Regions from separate parts of the Sinorhizobium sp. 7-81 genome, predicted to be linked through region 1. Evidence: riboswitches for the same ligand, from Rfam matches in the RefSeq annotation. Region 1 holds a riboswitch; each other region holds the start of a gene.
What was found. A riboswitch is a leader RNA that binds a small molecule or an ion and turns the genes downstream of it on or off. The one in region 1 is predicted to bind cobalamin.
Positions count from the first base shown of each region.

Region 1 (4,513 bases):
TGAGCCATCGCGCCTTCCGCCAGCGCCGCGATGCCGCCGAACGTGCGACAGCAGGCGCGGAAAGCTGACGCAAGCCCTTTCCGGACGTCACGGTCACTCACATCACTTCTGGGTGAAAACTCTTCGCCAGCCGCCGGATCGCCTCGACGTTGCGCGGCCCTGGCGTCGCCTCGACATAGTCGAGCACGACGAAGCGGTCGTTCTTTACGGCGTCCACATTCCTGAAGGCCGGATTGTTCTTCATGAAGGCGATCTTCTGCTCGGCGCTCACCTCGCCGTAGTCGACGATCACGATCACCTCCGGATTGCGGTCGATCACCGGCTCCCAGGAGATTTCCGTCCAGCTCTTCTCGACATCATCAACGATGTTGACCCCGCCGGCCGCCTCGATCATCGCGGTCGGAATGCCGTAACGGCCGGAAGTGAAGGGCTTTTCCTCGCCGGAATCGTAGACGAAGACGCGCACCGGTCGCTCGGCGCCCGTGATCTTGCCGGTGATGTCGGCCAGTTCACGACGGTAGCCCGCTGCCAGCGCTTCCGCCCTCTCCTCGACGCCGAAGATGCGGCCGAGGTTCAGGAGATCGATGAACACGTCCTCCATCGTCGGCTTGCCCTTGGCCATGATGTGGATGCAGCTCTCGGTGAGCTCGTACACCTTGATGCCGAAGGGCGACAACGTCTCCGGCGTCACCTCGCCGCCAATCTTCATGCCATAGTTCCAGCCGGCGAAGTAAAAGTCGGCATCGGCGTTGAGCAGCACCTCCTTGGTCGGGTATTTTTCCGCAAGCTCCGGCAGCGCCTTGACACCCTCGCGCAAGCTTTCGTTCAGCGTCTTCCAGCCGGACACGCCCGTATAGCCAACCATGCGGTCCTGCAATTTGAGCGCCAGCATCATCTCGGTGAGATTGACGTCGTTGGAGATCGCGCGTCGAGGCGTGGCATCGAAGGTGACCTCGCGGTTGCAGCTCTTGACGGTGACGGGATGGGCAAGCGCGGGCGCCGCGGCAAGAGCAAACAGGCCGGCCGCAAAAAGAAGTCTGTTCATCGGGTGGCTCCTGTGGAACTGGAAGCTCGCGCGACGGCAGGCGCTGCGGGCGGCGCGAGCGTGAAGGAAAATCGGGAGCAGCCGGCGGCATCGCCATGCGCCGTCGCGTGGACACCGAAGGCGGCCGAGAGCGCCGAAGGCTGCAGCACCGTCTCCGGCGGTCCGAAGGCGGCAAGCCGCCCCTCCGTCAGGATCGCAACATCGGTCGCGAACTCGGCCGCGAGATTAATGTCGTGCAGCGTCGTGACGATCGTCAGCTTCAGCGTCTGCAGGAGATCGAGGATTTCGAGCTGGTGGCGGATGTCTAAATGGTTGGTCGGCTCGTCGAGGATGATGATCTTCGGTTCCTGGGCAAGAGCGCGGGCAATCAGCACCCGCTGCTTTTCGCCGCCCGAAAGCGTGGCGAACTGCCGTCGCGCCAGATGGGCAAGGTCGAGATGCTCGAGCGCATGCGCGACCCGCTCGCGATCGCGATCGCTCCAGCCGCTGATTCCCTCGCGACGCGGGATCCGTCCCATCATCACGACGTCGCGCACGCTGAAGGGGAAATCGCCGGGCATTTCCTGCAGCACCACGGCGATCGTCCTTGCCGCCTCGCGCGCGGTCATCGCCCAGAGGCTCACGCCGTCGATCTCGACGCGGCCAGCGATCGGCTCGACCGCGCGGTAGAGGCAGCGCAACAGCGAGGTCTTGCCGGCGCCGTTCGGACCGATGATCGCCAACCGGCTGCCCGGCGCGACGGAAAAGCTGATGTTGCGGACGAGGCGGAGACCAGCGCGCGGGCCCCATTCCAGCCCTTCGACGCGGAGGCTGGCGCCCGCGGCGGGATTAGGAAAGGCGTGAAGCGGTTGTCCGCCCGCGTCCCGCGGCCCATTGAACTTGTCACAGCTCATGAAAGTGCCCTCTCCGCTCATTGGAACCGCCCTGCGGTTTCCTCGGAGACGAGCAGCGCTGCCGGAATGCGGGAAAGGCCCCCGTCGTCCGGGCCGAAGCCCGGATGCGGAAAAGCGGGAAACGACTCTCCGTGCGCGTCCTGCTCCGACTGGCCGTCACGCCCGGCCGAGGGCAAGACGCTGCCTTGCGCCTTGGCAAAAGCGGCGGCGAAGCTCACGAGATCATCGATGTTTTCCTCCGGCGAAATGTCGCCGAAGAGGTAGGTCGCTTTGCCGGTCGCCTGGAAGGCGATGGTGCAAGGCCGTGTGCAGGCGGTCATCGCGACGGTGCCGGCGATCGCGAAATCCTGGTCGAGCGGTCTGCCGAGAGCGCAGACGCTGCGGTTCAACTGCGCGAGCAACTCGGCGCCGGGCCGGCACGGCCCTCCGGTGAAGCGGCAATCGGTGCAAAGGGTTATCTTGTGCTGTCGGAAGTCTGATTTCGCCATGGCTCTTTCCCGCCGGGCTGGGCCGGAGAGAAAGTGGCGAAAATGCAAGAAGACGGTAGCCCGCCAAGCAGAAGCCAGTTCTTTTCCATCGGAACACCCCGTCCGTTGTGGTTGATCGGTTCGATGGCAGGTCTCCTGGCTCGCGGGTCGCCGCGCATCCACGTCTTCCCGGCTCGTCGCCAGTGACATGGTGTGAATGCGCTTTCCGCTCACAGTTGCGGGGGCAGCCACGGTTTCGGCCCCTCCTGGGTCGTCCTCACCGTGTTCCCTTTTCAGCCGCTTCCGGGTCACGGAAGCAGCACCATCGCGCCCTTGGTGACATGAATCGCGGTGGCAAGCAACCGGTGGATGAAGGAGGCAGGGAGATATCAACATGGGGGCGTCTCGTTGCGAAGCCATGCATTGTTATTAAATAACATTACATCTGACAAGGTACGGACTCTCGCAAATGTGACGATGGCGCGTGAACCGGAGCGAACGTCTCACGCCGAAAACAGATTTCCGGCGAAGAAGTCCACGAAGACACGACGTTTGGGCGACAGGCAGCGGCTGGAGGCCACATCACCTGGCGCCGGGATGTGTGGCTCGCGACCGGCGGCGAGATCGCCGACTGGTACAGGGACTATCTGAAGGATCAGGCGACGACGCGATGAACCACCGGGTCTATCTCAGCGGCCAGACCCATAACAGCATCGGCACGGCAACGAGCACGATGACGATGGAAAGAGGCAGGCCGAGGCGCGGATAGTCGCTAAAGCGGTAGCCGCCGGGACCCATGACCAGCGTGTTGCACTGGTGGCCGATCGGGGTCAGGAAATCCGAGCCCGCGCCGATTGCCACCGCCATCAGGAAGGCATCCGGCCGGTATTCGAGCGCCGCGGCGAAACTCGCGGCGATCGGCGCCATGACGAGCACGGTCGCGGCATTGTTGAGGAACGGCGTGACGGCCATCGCTGCGATGAGGATGAGGGCAAGCGCGCCCGCGGGCGGGAGGCCCGAGGCAACGCCGCTCAGCCAGCCGGCTATAAGGTCCGAGCCGCCGGTGGTGCGCAGCGTGTCGCTGACCGGGATCAGAGCCGCCAGCATGACGAGGATCGGCCCGTCGACTGCGCGGTAGACGTCGCGCAACGGTATCACGCGGAAGACCACCATGGCCAGCGCCGCCGCGAAAAACGCGACCGGTACCGGCACGACGCCGATCGCGGTCGCCCCCATGGCTGCGGCGAGCACGAGCAGCGGCACCGTCGCGCGGCGGATTGTGCCGAGCAGGATTTCGCGCTGGGCAAGCGGCAGGCAGCCGAAATCCTGCAGGAAGGGCGGCAGATCGCGCCGCGTCCCCTGCAAGACGACGATGTCGCCGGCCTGCAGCCGGATGCTGCCGAGACGCTGCTTCAGCCGCTCGCCCTGGCGGCTGACGGCCAGGAGATTGATGTTGTGATTGTTGAAGAGTGCCAGCCGCTGCGCCGTCATGCCGACGAGCGGCGAGCCGCTGGCGATCACCGCCTCGACCGCCTCGATGTCGGCCGGCGCCTTGCCGTTGCTGGCTGCCGGCGAGCGGTCGCCGGAAATCCTGAGCTTCGCCTGGGAAACGATGCGGTCGAGCGCCGCCGGCCCGCCTTCGAGCAGCAGGATATCGTCGGCCTCGACCTTGATATCGGGCAGCGGTGCCAGATGTGTGCCGCGCCGGAAGATGGCGATGACGACGGCGCCGCCGTCGCCGAGCTTGACCAGGTTTCCGAGCGGCTTGCCAATCCCAGGCGAACCGGCCGGGACGATCGCTTCGGACGTGTAGTCCGTGATTTCGATCGCCTGGTTGACGGAAACGTGCTGGCTCTTGCGCTCCGGCACCAGCCTGTAGGCGAAAAGCAGGAACACCGCGCCGACCGCCGCCAGCGATGCGCCGACGGGGGTGAAATCAAACATCGTGAAGCTTTCGCCGGTCAGATCCTGCCGCATCCGCGAAACGACCACGTTGGGCGAGGTGCCGATCTGCGTCATCAGCCCGCCGATCAGCGAACCGAAGGCCATCGGCATCAGGAACACCGAAGGCTGCACATTCGACCGGCGCGCGAACTGGAAGGCGACCG
Region 1 covers NZ_JASKLT010000007.1:286,896-291,408, reverse strand. The annotation lists gene QN224_RS23095 (ABC transporter substrate-binding protein) at 98-1,045, opposite strand; gene QN224_RS23090 (ABC transporter ATP-binding protein) at 1,042-1,938, opposite strand; gene QN224_RS23085 (DUF1636 domain-containing protein) at 1,956-2,426, opposite strand; cobalamin riboswitch at 2,534-2,747, opposite strand; gene QN224_RS23080 (SLC13 family permease) at 3,090-4,513, opposite strand, start outside.

Region 2 (4,513 bases), on a different contig from region 1:
TTCCGCTTGAGAAGGGCGATGCGGTGTTCTTCAACCCGGCGCTCTTCCATGCCGCCGGCACCAACCGCTCGGCCGACATCAAGCGTGTAGCAAATCTCCTCCAGGTCTCCTCCGCCTTCGGACGCGCGATGGAAACAGTTGATCGCGAGCGAATGTGCGGCGTGCTCTATCCCGCCCTGAAGGCTCTCGCGGCCGATGGAAAGCTTTCAGTCGCCGAGATCGCCAATGCGATTGCCTCCTGCGCCGAAGGTTATTCGTTCCCGACCAATCTCGATCGCGACCCACCGCTCGGCGGCCTGGCGCCGAAGACGCAGGCGCAGCTGATGCATGAAGCTCTCGCGGCTGGTTGGGACACCGGGACCTTCGTGGAGGTACTCGCCGCGCAGACAACGAAGAAAAAAAGCTGAGGAAGGCCCGAGAGTTAAGGCTTCGGCCGCTGCGGGTGGAGCCTGAAACTGCAAATCTATCCCAAGGAGGATTTCATGAGCACGGAATATGGTCGTCTCGATGGCAAGATCGCCATCGTTACCGGTGGCACGCAAGGGCTCGGCGCGACGATCGCCGCGCTCTTTGCCGAACGGGGCGCGACCGGTATCGTCATCTGCGGGCGCAATGCCGCGAAAGGCGAGGCGAAAGCGGCCGAAATCAGCAAGGCGACCGGTACCAAGGTGGTCTATGTCCCGGCCGATCTTGAACTTGTGGAGGATGCCCGTCAGGTGGTCGCCACTTGCGACCGGGAGTTCGGCCGTGTGGATGCACTGGTGAACGCCGCCGCGATCACCGATCGCGGCACGATCCTCGACACGACGCCGGAACTCTTTGACCGCATGTTCGCAATCAATGTGCGCGCGCCCTTCTTCCTGATGCAGGAAACCGTGAAGGTGATGCGGCGCGAGAAGATCGAGGGCACCATCGTCAATATCGGCTCGATGTCGGCCAAGGCGGGCCAGCCCTTCATCGCCGCCTATTGCGCGTCGAAAGGCGCCCTGGAGACGCTGACCAAGAACACGGCTTACGCGCTTCTCCGCAACCGCATTCGCGTCAACGGGCTCAACATTGGCTGGATGGCGTCGGAGGGGGAGGATCGCATCCAGCGCGAATATCATGACGCACCGGCGGACTGGCTGGAGAAGGCTGCGGCGAACCAGCCTTTCGGCAGGCTTGTCGATCCGGCCGAGGTCGCGCGCGCCTGCGCCTATCTCTCCTCGGCGGAATCAGGCCTCATGACCGGTTCGGTGATCTGCTTCGACCAATCGATCTGGGGTGCCTATGACGGCTCGCCGCATCCGTCGGCGCCGCTCTGATCACCATGCCGCTCTGCGTTTTGCCAAGCGAAGGCGTCGCACAGGCGAGGTGTTTCGCTCGTCTTGCCTTTCGTCGGCGGCTGTGTCCATATGCGGCCGTCAGGTGCCCGCCGCGGCGGGAGAATCGGGAAGCCGGTGCAAGTCCGGAACGTGCCCAACGCTGTGATGGGGACGGTCACGCCAAAAATAAGGTTCTGTTTTGTTGCAGGGCTTTGCCACTGAATCTTGAAGCGATTTGGGAAGGCGGTGCGGCTGGATGATCCAAAGTCAGAAGACCGGCCTGGCGAGATAGACCGGCCCCGCGCGGACGGCGGGAGGTTGTGCATTGTTGGGGATCAAACGATGCGACCTGACCCGATTGGCTGCCTTGCGGCGGCCGGAGCCTTTTCGCCGGACGAACGTGCCGCCGTCTATCGCGCCATCGAAACACGCCGCGACGTGCGGGACGAGTTCCTTCCCGATCCGCTGCCCGACGAACTCATTGCCCGACTGCTTGGTGCCGCCCACAGCGCGCCTTCGGTTGGCTTCATGCAGCCCTGGAACTTCGTGCTCGTCCGTCAGGAGGAGACGCGCGAGAGGGTCTGGAAGGCCTTCGAGCGCGCCAATGAGGAAGCAGCGCTTATGTTCTCCGGCGAGGCGCAGACGAAATACCGCTCGCTGAAACTCGAAGGTATTCGCAAGGCGCCGCTCAGCATCTGCGTCACCTGCGATCGCACACGCGGTGGAGCGGTCGTGCTTGGACGAACGCACAATTCGCAGATGGACGTCTATTCGACCGTCTGTGCGGTCCAGAACCTCTGGCTCGCCGCACGTGCGGAAGGTGTCGGCGTCGGTTGGGTCAGCATCTTCCACGAGCGGGAGATCAAGGCGATTCTCGGCATACCCGAGCATATCGAAATCGTCGCCTGGCTTTGTCTTGGCTTCGTTGATCGGCTCTATCAGCAGCCGGAACTCGCGGTAAAAGGATGGCGTCAGCGCCTGCCGCTCGAGGATTTGGTCTTCGAGGAAGGGTGGGGCATTCAAGGATGAAATCGCGCTTGGATTTAACGGGATAGACGCGATACCTGCACCGTTGTGGGAGTAGACAATGCGGTGTCGGCGGGCGCTCGACCACTGGATCTGCGGCAGAACGATTCAATTGCCCTGGACCGGCTGGTAGCCCGGACCGAGCGGGTTCTTGAGATCGATAGCGCTTTCCTCCTGCGGCAGGAATGCCGGGCCTACGACACGGACCTTCCTGTTCTTCGGATCGTAGGGCCGCTCCTGCACGGGTTTGGCTTGCGCCGAACCCGCGGCCGGCTTCCGGTCGCCGTTGATCGTGATGACCGACGGTTCGCTGCCCGTCGTCGTCTTGCCGAGATCCGTAGCCGGACCTTTCGGGATCCGGCAGCCGCAGACCCCCGGTGCACCGACGCCACGCGCGCGGTAGGCAAATGCGGTCGGCAACTCGGTATAGGGCCTGCCGGTCGAGGCCGAGACCATCTGGTCACTCTCTTCCGTCGCGAGGGCGTGGTAGTAGAGTTCCGTCTCCGCACCGGGGCAGCGTGCCTGGCAAAGTTCGGCATCGCGCGCAAAATCTGCCGGCGTTGCATTTGAAGAGATCGGGAAAAAGGCACCGTCGCAGGTCCGCACGCACATGGTCCTGAGACTGCCGGCCGGCTCTTCGCTGAGCAACGGAAAGTCCTGCATTCCGGCATCGTCATTCAGCAGCGGGTAATCTTCACTGTCAGGTGGGAGATCCCGGAGGATGTTGCGGGGGAGATCGGTGTCGGCGCTGGCGAATTCGTCCTGCCCTTCGACCGGATCCGCGCCCGCCTCATCCTGGCAGCCGTTCAACTCCAGTGCCGCGAGAATACGCCGGCGCGTGTCGCCCGTGTCGCCCGATATCAGCGAGCGGCGGTGCGCCTTGAGCCTTTGAAGATTATCCTCCATGCGGGCGATCGTCTCATCGAGCGCGGCACATGCCTCGTCATTGTCGCCCCCGATCACGACGACACTGCCGGTGTTGCACTCCATGCGACGGCGCTCATTTTTTGCCCGACGGAGCTCGATGTTCTGGCGGGAGACGGCGCCGGTGAAATCGCGCAGGTTGGCTGTCGGGGTAACGATTGTCGAAAGATCGGTCAGTCGTGCGTTCAGGCGTTCACAAACGGTCGAGGCCGCCGCGCCGTCAGCCATCGCCAGCAGCGCCGGGAACAGGACCACCGCCATGCGTTTTAAGTTCCGGGACACGACACTCCGGGACACTGGCTCTCGTCTCTTTCTGCAATCCGGCGCGATCCTTTTCAAGGACGTCGGAAACTCCTGTTTTTCCCCATCATAAAGGGCTGCCGTGACAGTGCAACGTCAAGGCGGAGTCTGCGTTAATGACAACCGCAGCAAAGAGAAGAGGTCCGGACCCCGGAGCGGCCCGGCTACTGCATGTGTCCTTAGATCGTCGCCGACCTAAGGACGAAAACATGCAGCAATTCAAAGTACCACGACATATTTTTGCGCGTCTGATACGACGCGCGGCGCCGTAGGTTCGTCAGGCGGCCCGTGCGGTTTCGAGCGACATCGGGCGCTCAAGCACGGTTCCGTCGATCGCGGCCACATGCTTCATGGTATCGAGCAGTTCCCGCGTCACTTCCCACGCCACGGCCACGGCATAGACGGAGCCGATCCGGTGCGGCTCGGCAATGCGTTCTCCCGGGCACCCCATGCGCCGGAACATCCTTTCCAGGAAGACATCGGTGACCGTGACGATGTGGCTGATGCCGGAGGCAAGACCGAGTTCGCCGACGCCGCACATGAGTTCTGCGGCGGCGACCGTCACCTGGTTCGACGAGCGGTCCTGCGAAATATCCGGATCGATGCAGAAGCGGCTCGATTCCCAGACGGAGGCACTGCGGATTTCAGGATTGTCGCCGAGCAGGATCGGAAATGTATCATCCAGCATATTCGGCCCAAGCGTCGGCAGCAGCCGCAGCGATCCGCGCAATTTTCCGGTTTCCGGTGAATACGACATTACATAGAGAGGGTTCGCCTTGTCGTAGTGGTCGATTTCCCACTCGCCGTCGGTCTTCACGTCCCATTTGAGGAAGTCATGGAACACGCGCTTGCGCAGCCGGAACATTTCGTCGATGGCCCGCGGGTGCTGTCCGCGAGCGTTGCCGTTCAGAATCCTGATCATCTTTCGCTCCATCGTTTTTGCGCGATGGGCAGATGCT
Region 2 covers NZ_JASKLT010000003.1:486,348-490,860, reverse strand. The annotation lists gene QN224_RS14910 (phytanoyl-CoA dioxygenase family protein) at 1-407, shown strand, start outside; gene QN224_RS14905 (SDR family oxidoreductase) at 483-1,304, shown strand; cobalamin riboswitch at 1,389-1,603, shown strand; gene bluB (5,6-dimethylbenzimidazole synthase) at 1,647-2,333, shown strand; gene QN224_RS14895 (DUF2865 domain-containing protein) at 2,439-3,551, opposite strand; gene QN224_RS14890 (acyl-homoserine-lactone synthase) at 3,832-4,476, opposite strand.
Region 2: another riboswitch for cobalamin. It lies ahead of bluB (5,6-dimethylbenzimidazole synthase); the one in region 1 lies ahead of QN224_RS23085 (DUF1636 domain-containing protein).

Region 3 (4,513 bases), on a different contig from region 1:
GTCCGTCATGATGATCGAGAACTGGAGAAGCGGATTGCTCTGGGATATCACACGCGGCATCCCGGCCTTCGGCCGCGGACTGCGCCGGGCCGGCTTCGAGGGTGGCTGGCTGTCGGCGGGTGGCCCGCGAATCTGATCGCGACGGAGACGGGATGGAGAATGCGCGGAAGCGGGAGATGGGAGACGCCGCCGGCGAGGGGAAGGCGAGGGCCGCCATCGCGTGGCTCGAGGCCGCGTTTCCCGAGGTTGCCTGCTCGCTCACGCCGGACGAGGACATGCGGCTGCCGTCGGCGTTCTGGGCCGAGGGATCGCCCGATGTGGAGACCTGTCTCGCCTATCAGGAGCGCTTCGCCACCGGCATGGACAACAAGGTGCGGGCGGCGCATCTCATCGCCTTCTATAGTCATCAACTCAGCCTCGCGGCTGCAGCCATCTATCTCTGCAGCGGTCTCGTTCCGGACGTGAAGCATTTGCGCTTCGAACATTATGCGCGTCCGCTCGAGGCGGGTGCCGTCGAGGCTGGGCGTTTTCGTTTTTGTATGGCATTGAAGGAAGTCGCCGGCTGCGCGCCCGACGATGCCAACGAGCTTTTTCACGATCTCTTTGTCGCTCATCTGAAGCCGATCATCGCACTCGTGAAGCGGCGCTGCGGCTTGTCGGCGCGCGCGCAATGGCGGCTTGCTGCCGACAGTATGGCAGGTGCCTTTCTCGAAGCCGGACGACGGCGCGGAATGGAGGCGGAGGTGATCGCGCAGGCGCTGGCGATCGTCAAGCGCGTCGGGTCCCCGCTCAACTCCGAGGCGCTTTGCTACGAGAAGATCGAAGTCGCAGCGGCGTGCGGGAACGATCTGTCGCGGACCTACAGGATGCGCGGCGGGTGCTGCCTTTACTACCGCACCGACGGCGGCAGCTATTGCGACAGTTGCGTGTTGCTCGAGCCCGAGGCCCGACGCGAGCGACTGCGGGCGCATTTGCTGGAGACTGCTCGCGGTGAAATAGGGTGAGTTTCTAAGCCCCTCATCCGCCTGCCGGCACCTTCTCCCCGCGGGCGGGGAGAAGGGATTCGCGGCCGCGTCTTTCTGACTCACGACGTTGCTGCAAGTGGAGACTGATATATGGTCGTCCCCTCTCCCCGCGAGCGGGGAGAGGGCCAGGGTGAGGGGCAGCAAGATCAGAACGTGACCTAACGCGCCTTGACGAACCGATCGTTGATGAAGCCGGAAACCACCCCGAGCACGAGCCAGAAGGCAAGCGTGGTCGCGAGCGCGGCGACCGCGAACTCCGCGCCGAGGACGGCAGGCACGTTGCTGGAGATGTCGAGCGGCTGCGGCGCGCCGTAGAACTGGGGTGCCGCGATGAGCGCGAGACCGGCGATCTTGGCGACCAGTTCGCGGCGCAGCGCCAGCAGATAGAGGCCGACGGCCGAAAGCAGCACGGTTGCGGCCCACCAGACCTGCCGGTCGCCGAGTTCGGCTGCCGGGAAGCCCGGCAGTTCCGGCGGCAGGCCGATCGCGGGCAGCAAGTGGATGGCCAGCCAGCCGAAAGCGCCCCAGAGGGCGCCGTTCGCGAGTGTGATCGGATAGCCGATCACGAGGCTAACGCCGGCAAGCAGCAGCGAAAAACCGGCGCCGGTCACGAGATTGGCGAGAAGCGTGCCGGAGAAGCGGCTCATGCCGAACATGATGCCGCCTTCCTCATGCTCGCCCGCATGCTCATGCGCATAGGCCGGTGTGACTGGCGAGAACGTGGAAAGCAGCGCACCGACTGCCGAAGTGTCGCTCAGCGACGAATGCTGGTCGTGGTCAACGGCTGCCGGCTCCTGCGTTGCCGGATGATCCGCCGACGGCGCTTCGCCCTCGTATTTCTCGGCGTGCAGGATCAGCGGCACGACGCGCATCTCCTGCGCGGCGGTCATGAAGACGCCGGCGATCAGCCCGGCCACGATCGCGGCCAGAAGTGTCTTGACGATCATTGTCGATATTCCTCAATCGGGCGCGCGGCCGCTCCGAAGCGCAGCGCGTCATTCAGGATGCGCGAACGCCGTGCAGACGCCACAGCCGGCACCATTTCCGGTTTCCGTGGATGCAAAACGCCAGCGGAGCACGCCGGAGCGCATGCCCAATGGCAAATACGCCCGCGTGCTATACGCCGGAGAGGCGATCCGCTCTTGTTCGAGATGGAACGCCAGGCGCGTTCCATGGCATCGATCAGTGGCAGGGGAAGCCGTAGGAATGGCGGGTGTCGTGCGCCGTATCGTGCAGAACGGCCGAATTCGCGAGGCCCGCACCGAATACGAGGAAGGCGCCGATCAACAGGGCAGAGACGCCCGCGACCAGACGATCGTTAAGGGAAAGGGTAATGCTCGAAACTGTAGACGTAGCCATGACAACCTCCGTGATGGCGTTGGGACGTTTCCCGGGTTGGGCACAATGCCCGCATCAACTGGCAGGTTTCCTGGCTCACGGCGTCAGGTGCCAAGATCCTTGCGCGTTCATCTGAACACACGTGTTCTGGTCACCAGGGATTTGCCTCGCCTTCCCAGGATCGAACCCTCTCGCGGTCTTTCCCAGTGGCTTCTTCCGGATCGCTCCGGAATGGCAAATTCACGCCGCTCTACAGTCGCGGGGTCGGCCGTGATTGAGATGCCCAGTTTGGGTCCATCCGTCACGTTCCCGTTTACTCCCGAAAGGCGTTCGCTTTCCGGGAACCAATCGATCCCCGATGATTAGGATCGGTCGGGGGCGATGTCAATTGAACTTGCGGCTTCTCAAGTTGCATCTGCGACAAATTCCCGAAGGATCATCTGCTCGTAGGCCTTGACGATGCGATCGCCTTCGGGTCTGCCGACCGAGACCGCGAGCCTCATCGTACATTCCCCGAGATGCATGATGAGAAAGGCGTCGTTCTCGATTTTTTCGCGCGGCGTTTCCGGAGCGACCCTCGCCCAGGTGTCGGCGAGCAATTTTCCATTCGCCCGGCTTTCCACGAGTTCGATTTCGCGCAGGGTCTTGTCCGCCTGCATCGCCGACCAGATGTCTCGCATCACCGGCTCGGCGAGAAACATGTCGTAATACGTGTCGAAGAGCACCGAAAAGGCGCTGCGCAGTTCCGCGAGCGTGGTGACTTTGGCGAACTCGCTCGCGATACAGTCCCGGCTGGCGGCATTGTAGCGTTCGGCAAGGGTGCGCACGATCGCCGCCTTGTCGGGAAAATACTGGTAGAGCGAGCCGATTGAGATACCGGCCATCTCCGCGACCTCGCTCATGCGCATGGCGTCGCTTCCCTTTTTCTCGATCAGCCTAGTGGCGCACGAGAGAATGTGCTCGACGCGCTCGCGGCTGCGCTTCTGGCTCGGCGTGCGGCGAAGGGTTGGTTCCTCTTCGAGCGGTCTGGTCGCCGGATTTGATTTCATGAGTCGTCCTCACATTTGCTTGACACTCAAAATACGAGGGTTTATCACATTTGCAAATGTGAGGACTACTCATGTACTTTGAAGGATGATGTGATGGCTGCTCTAATCCCCGCACTGGCTTTTGCCGCCGTCGTCGGTTCCGGCCTCATGGCCGGCCTGTTCTTCATCTTCTCGGTCTGCATCATGCAGGCCTTGTCGCGGTTGCCGCCCGAACAAGGGATCGCCGCAATGAATGCCATCAACGTGGTGATCCAGAACCCGCTGTTTCTCACCGCCTTCATGGGAACGGCGCTCCTCGGGCTGATCCTCATTGCCGCGGCCTTCTTTTCGGGCGGGCAGGGCAGTTGGCTGCTTGCGGCGGGCGGGCTTGCCTATGTCGTCGGCACGCTGCTGGTGACGATCGTCTTCAATGTGCCGTTGAATGATGCGCTTGCGGCCGCGGCCCCTGGAGAGACAGCCAACGAGCTCTGGCAGAAACGATACCTGACCGATTGGGTCTGGTGGAACCATGTGCGGACATTCGCGTCGATCGGAGCGCTGGCCCTCTTCGCACTTGGCTTCGCCCGCAGCTAGACGCGATTTAAGCGTCTGGTTCAGCGTCCGGCGTAGTGCGGCTCGCGCCGTTCCTTCCAAGCCGCGAGTCCCTCGCCGAGATCATGGCTCGGCACCATGCGCGCGAACTGTTCGCTCTCGTTCAGCAGGCCTTCGCCGATCGTCATGTTGAGGCCCCGGGTGACAGCAGTAATGATCGCGGCGGTCGCGAGGGGCGAGTGGCGCATGATGCGGGCAGCCAGTTCGCGGGCGGCCGTGATGAGATCGCCATGCGGCACGATCTTATTGACGAGCCCCATCTCGAGCGCCTGGCTCGCGGGAAATTCGTCTCCGGTCAGAAGCAGTTCGAGCGCGCGCTTGCGACCGGCGAGGCGCGGTAGGCGCTGGGTGCCACCGAAGGTCGGCGGCATGGCCAGCCTGACCTCGGGCTTGGCAAAGCGTGCTCGCTCGCTGGCGATGGCGAGATGCACGGCTTCGGTGATCTCGCAGCCGCCGCCATAGGCAAGGCCGTTGACGGCGGCAATGATCGGTTTCGGAAAGGCTTCGAGG
Region 3 covers NZ_JASKLT010000004.1:253,193-257,705, reverse strand. The annotation lists gene QN224_RS17115 (glucoamylase family protein) at 1-136, shown strand, start outside; gene QN224_RS17110 (ferric iron reductase) at 153-1,004, shown strand; gene QN224_RS17105 (CbtA family protein) at 1,184-1,972, opposite strand; gene QN224_RS17100 (CbtB-domain containing protein) at 2,208-2,384, opposite strand; cobalamin riboswitch at 2,427-2,727, opposite strand; gene QN224_RS17095 (TetR/AcrR family transcriptional regulator) at 2,768-3,412, opposite strand; gene QN224_RS17090 (anthrone oxygenase family protein) at 3,506-3,985, shown strand; gene QN224_RS17085 (crotonase/enoyl-CoA hydratase family protein) at 4,006-4,513, opposite strand, start outside.
Region 3: another riboswitch for cobalamin. It lies ahead of QN224_RS17100 (CbtB-domain containing protein); the one in region 1 lies ahead of QN224_RS23085 (DUF1636 domain-containing protein).

Region 4 (4,513 bases), on a different contig from region 1:
CCGGTCGGGAGCACGACTTCCAGCCCCAGGCAAAGCTGGCGCATGTTGCCATAGGCAAGCACGGCCGTACCGCCGGCATTGGTCGAGAGATTGCCGCCGATGCGGGCCGAGCCTTCGGAACCGAGCGACAGCGGGAAAAGGCGCCCGTGGTCGTCAGCCGCTTTCTGGATGTCCGCCAGGATGCAGCCCGCATCGGCGACGATGATATTGCCGACCGGATCGATGTCGCGAATGCGGTTCAGCCGCTCAAGCGAGAGGACCATGTCGGCCTTGCCTTCGCGCGGGATCTGGCCGGCCACATGTCCGGTATTGCCTCCCTGGGGGACGATGGCCGTGCGGGTCTGGCTGGCGAGGCGCATGATGCGCGAGACTTCCTCGACGGAACCGGGCCTGAGGACGAGTGGGGTTGTGCCGTGATAGAGCCCGCGCGATTCGACAAGGTAAGGTGCGGTTTCCGCCGGGCTGCTCAGCGCATTGGCGCTACCGACGATGTCGATGAAAGAGGCGATCAATTCCGGAGAAAGAAGTGGGGTCGTCATGATCGTGCTCTCATTTTCAGCAAGTTGTTCAAGCTCTGGGGGCTGCTGCCCGCTGCAGGCGATCGATGATCGCCTCCCCGAGACCTTCTTCCGGCACAGGACCGAAGGCTATCGTCCGAGCGCCGCTGGCATCCGCTTGCTTCATGTAGTCGAAAAGGTTGGCGGCCGCCTCGCGAAGATTGCCGCCGGGGCTGAGGTCCAGCACGATCGTCGCGCCGCTCTCGCCCGGAAGCGGTCTGCCTCCGAAGCGGATCAGCGCTTCTCCGGCACAAACGTCCTCGGCATTCAGCCTCACGGCTGCGCCCGGCGCATAATGTGAAGCAAGCATGCCCGGCGCCTCGATCGTCGAGCCGGCGCTTTCGGGCCGCAGGACCTCGCGTCCCGTCAGTTTCTCTATCGCCGCGGCGTCCAGCCCACCGGGCCTCAGAAGCCGCAGTGCCCCGTCTTCAACCTTGATGATCGTCGACTCGAGGCCGATTTCAGCCGGGCCGGCATCAAGGATGAGTTTCAGCCTGGAGCCTAGGTCGGCCTGCACGTGGGCTGCGCTGGTCGGGCTTATCTTCCCCGAAGTGTTGGCACTCGGCGCCGCGAGCGGGCGTCCGAAGCGGGCGATCACCTGGCGCGAGAAGCCGTCGGGCATGCGGATGCCGAGCGTTTCGAGACCGGCCGAGGCGAGCGCATGGACGGCGCTCTCGCGCCGTTGCGGCAGGATCAGGGTCAGCGGGCCAGGCCAGAAGGCCTCGGCAAGACGACGCGAGATCGGGTCGAACGTGACGTGAGCTTCAGCCATCGTCATATCCGAGACATGGCAAATCAACGGATTGAAACGCGGCCGGCCTTTCATCTCGTAAATGCGGCTGATCGCATCGGGGTTGCTGGCATCCGCTGCAAGGCCATAGACCGTCTCCGTCGGGATCGCGACAGGCTCGCCCCCGGAAAGAACGGCGCAGGCTATCTCGATCGCCCGGTCCGGTTCTGTGCGTGTATCGATGATTTCGGCCATGGCAGTTCCGTTTGCCCTTTCCGTCGCTTCCTTAAAGGAGGTGTGGGGAAAACAGAACGATTTTCTTCGTCAATGCATGTCGCCCAAAAGTGCGCAGCGGTTTTGAGACAACGACATGCATGAAAACAAAGAGCGCATGTCGCCTAAAAGTGCGCAGCGGTTTGGGACAACGACATGCATGCAAACAAGGACCGGCTGCGCGTCAGAGACTGCGAATGATCTGGCGCAGCGCATCGTCCCGCGCGCCCAGCATCAAGACGTTCTTGAGCGCGATCTTCGGGTCCTGCGTCCGGAAGATCAGGCCGTTACCGCGGACATCGCGGTTGATGACCATCCGGCCTTCCTCGTCGCCAGGCTCGATGGCCACGGCGAAATACATCCGCGAATAGCCTGTCTGTATCCGATCGAAGAAATGCGTCTCGTCACCGAGATCGGAAAAGAAGTTCGCAAAATAGAAAGCCCAGGGGAGATCGCGCGACTGGGGAAGGTGCGTTTTTGCGGCGGTCACGTGGCAGTAGCCGAGATGCGGACTGTTCGGGAGCGTGCGGTGGAAGACCATCTTCGGAAACTGGATCGATGCATGGAAAGCGTTGATCCGCTTGTGGGTGGTCTCGCCGGCCGCCGCCAGTTTCCGCCCGGTCCGCTCGGCGACTTCCTCATGCGTCAGGTAGCGCCGCTGCTCGGCTACCCAGTGCCGTCGGCGGTCGATTCGTCCGGTTCGGAGGAACTCCGCATGTGGTGTGGTCCTGGGCGCTGGCAGCGAGGCTCTCGGGGCGGCGTCATAGTATCTGAGTTTTGCCATCGGCGTCGGCGCCATCCTGTCCGCGAATTGATCCGTTGCGGAATGCTAGCCGTTCAGGGTTAACAGATAATTTTTCAACGCATTCGTCGATGGTGCTCGCACGGGACGAATGTCGCAAAATGGCCAGTCAACTTCGTGCCGGAGATGGCGCTGCCAAAAAAAATCGCCAGTTGCTTAAATTTTCTACTATCACATTGTTTCTAATGAACAATCTTTATGGTTGCTTCGCGATTGAACACGAGAATGTCGTGTCGCCTTTCCGGAATCGGATGTCGTCAATCGGCAGATGCCGAACTGCTGCGCGCGCTTAGATAGGAACACTCAAGGTGCCGCTCCAGGGAAGGCGGAGAATTGGGAAGCCGGTCAGATCCCGGCGCTGCCCCCGCAACGGTGGTGGAGCGAAAGCCACGGCAAAAGGCCACTGGACGGTGTGTCCGGGAAGGCGCCGGGCTGGTCCCTCGCGGGGCCGCTCCAGAGCCCGGAAACCAGCCTTGGGACGAAATATCGACCGTAACTGGTTGCGGCGGGCAGCCGGATCGGAACCGTTGATGCGCCGGTATCTTTATCGGTGCTGGTTCCTGTCCTGCCTCTCCGAACTGATGAACGAGGATAGGACATGGACGTTCAGAACGATATGCTGCGCCGGCTGAAAACCCGCCGTGAAGGCTATAGCCTCGACCGGGCCTTCTACACCGACCCGGATTATTACCGGCAAGACCTTGAGCACATCTGGTACAAGGACTGGCTCTTCATCGGCCACGACTGCGAAATTCCGAGAGCCGGCAACTACTTCACCGTTCAGGTCGGTGACTATCCGATCGTCATCGTCCGTGACCGGCAGGGAACGATCCGGGCGCTCCACAATTCCTGCCGCCACCGCGGTTCGCGCGTCTGCACGCAACACAAGGGCTCTTCAGCCAAGCTCGTCTGTCCCTATCACCAATGGACCTACGAACTCGACGGCAAGCTGCTCTTCGCCCGGCAAATGCCCGAAGGCTTCGACCCGGCTGAGCACAGCCTGAAACCAGTCCATTGCGAAACCGTGGGCGGCTACATCTTCATCAGCCTTGCCGACAAGCCGATGGATTTCCAGCCGTTCCGCGACATGGCCGCAGGCTATCTCGCACCGCATCGTCTCGGCGAAACCAAGGTCGCCTATGAGAGCACCATCGTCGAGAAGGGCAATTGGAAGCTTGTCTGGGAGAACAACCGCGAGTGCTACCATTGCGCCGCTAACCATCCGGAGCTTTGCCGCACCTACCCCGAAGCCCCGACGGTGACAGGCGTCCAGGGAGCGATGAACGACCCGGAGATCGGCGCCCATTGGGAAAAGTGCGAGGCGGCGGGCCTTCCGAGCACCTTCAGGATTGCGCCGACCGGCCAGTTTCGTATGACAAGAATGCCGCTGATCAACGGCGCCGAGAGCTACACCATGTCCGGTCAGGCCGCAGTCCGCAAACAGCTTTCGGCGGGCGTCAACACGCGCGGGATCGGCACGCTGCTGCTCTTCCACTACCCGACGACCTGGAACCATGTGCTCGGCGATCACGCGATCACCTTCCGCGTGTTGCCGCTGGGGCCGGAATTGACGCAGGTCACCACCAAATGGCTGGTCAGCAAGGACGCGGTCGAGGGCGTCGATTACACGATCGAGGACTTGACCCATGTCTGGACGGAGACCAACGACCAGGACCGGCAGATCGTCGAAGAAAATGCCTTCGGCATCCGCTCGCCGGCCTATGAGCCTGGCCCCTATTCGGCGGAGCACGAGGGCGGCGTGATGCAGTTCGTCGAATGGTACTGCAATTTCATGCAGAACCGTCTGCAGGGCGACGCCGCTCCTCTCTCGCGGGTGGCATGACCATGGAAATGCCCCTGTCCTTCCGCCACTTCGATGAACTGCACCCGTGGATCGATCGCCAGCACCTGCTTGAGTGCATTTCGGCCGTCGTCGAGACCGCGGATGTGATGACCTTCACCTTCCGCTCGGACAAGCCTTCGTGGTTTCGCTATCTGCCGGGGCAGTTCGTCACGCTCGAACTGCCCGTCGGCGAAGAGCCGGCGATGCGCACCTACACGCTGTCGTCTTCGCCGTCGCGACCGCTCTCGATAGCCGTCACCGTCAAGGCGCAGCCGGGCAGTATCGGCACCCGCTGGATGTTCGACAAC
Region 4 covers NZ_JASKLT010000001.1:842,794-847,306, forward strand. The annotation lists gene QN224_RS04025 (FAD-binding oxidoreductase) at 1-539, opposite strand, end outside; gene QN224_RS04030 (L-threonylcarbamoyladenylate synthase) at 568-1,542, opposite strand; gene QN224_RS04035 (DUF6656 family protein) at 1,745-2,344, opposite strand; cobalamin riboswitch at 2,652-2,853, shown strand; gene QN224_RS04040 (aromatic ring-hydroxylating dioxygenase subunit alpha) at 2,961-4,205, shown strand; gene QN224_RS04045 (hybrid-cluster NAD(P)-dependent oxidoreductase) at 4,202-4,513, shown strand, end outside.
Region 4: another riboswitch for cobalamin. It lies ahead of QN224_RS04040 (aromatic ring-hydroxylating dioxygenase subunit alpha); the one in region 1 lies ahead of QN224_RS23085 (DUF1636 domain-containing protein).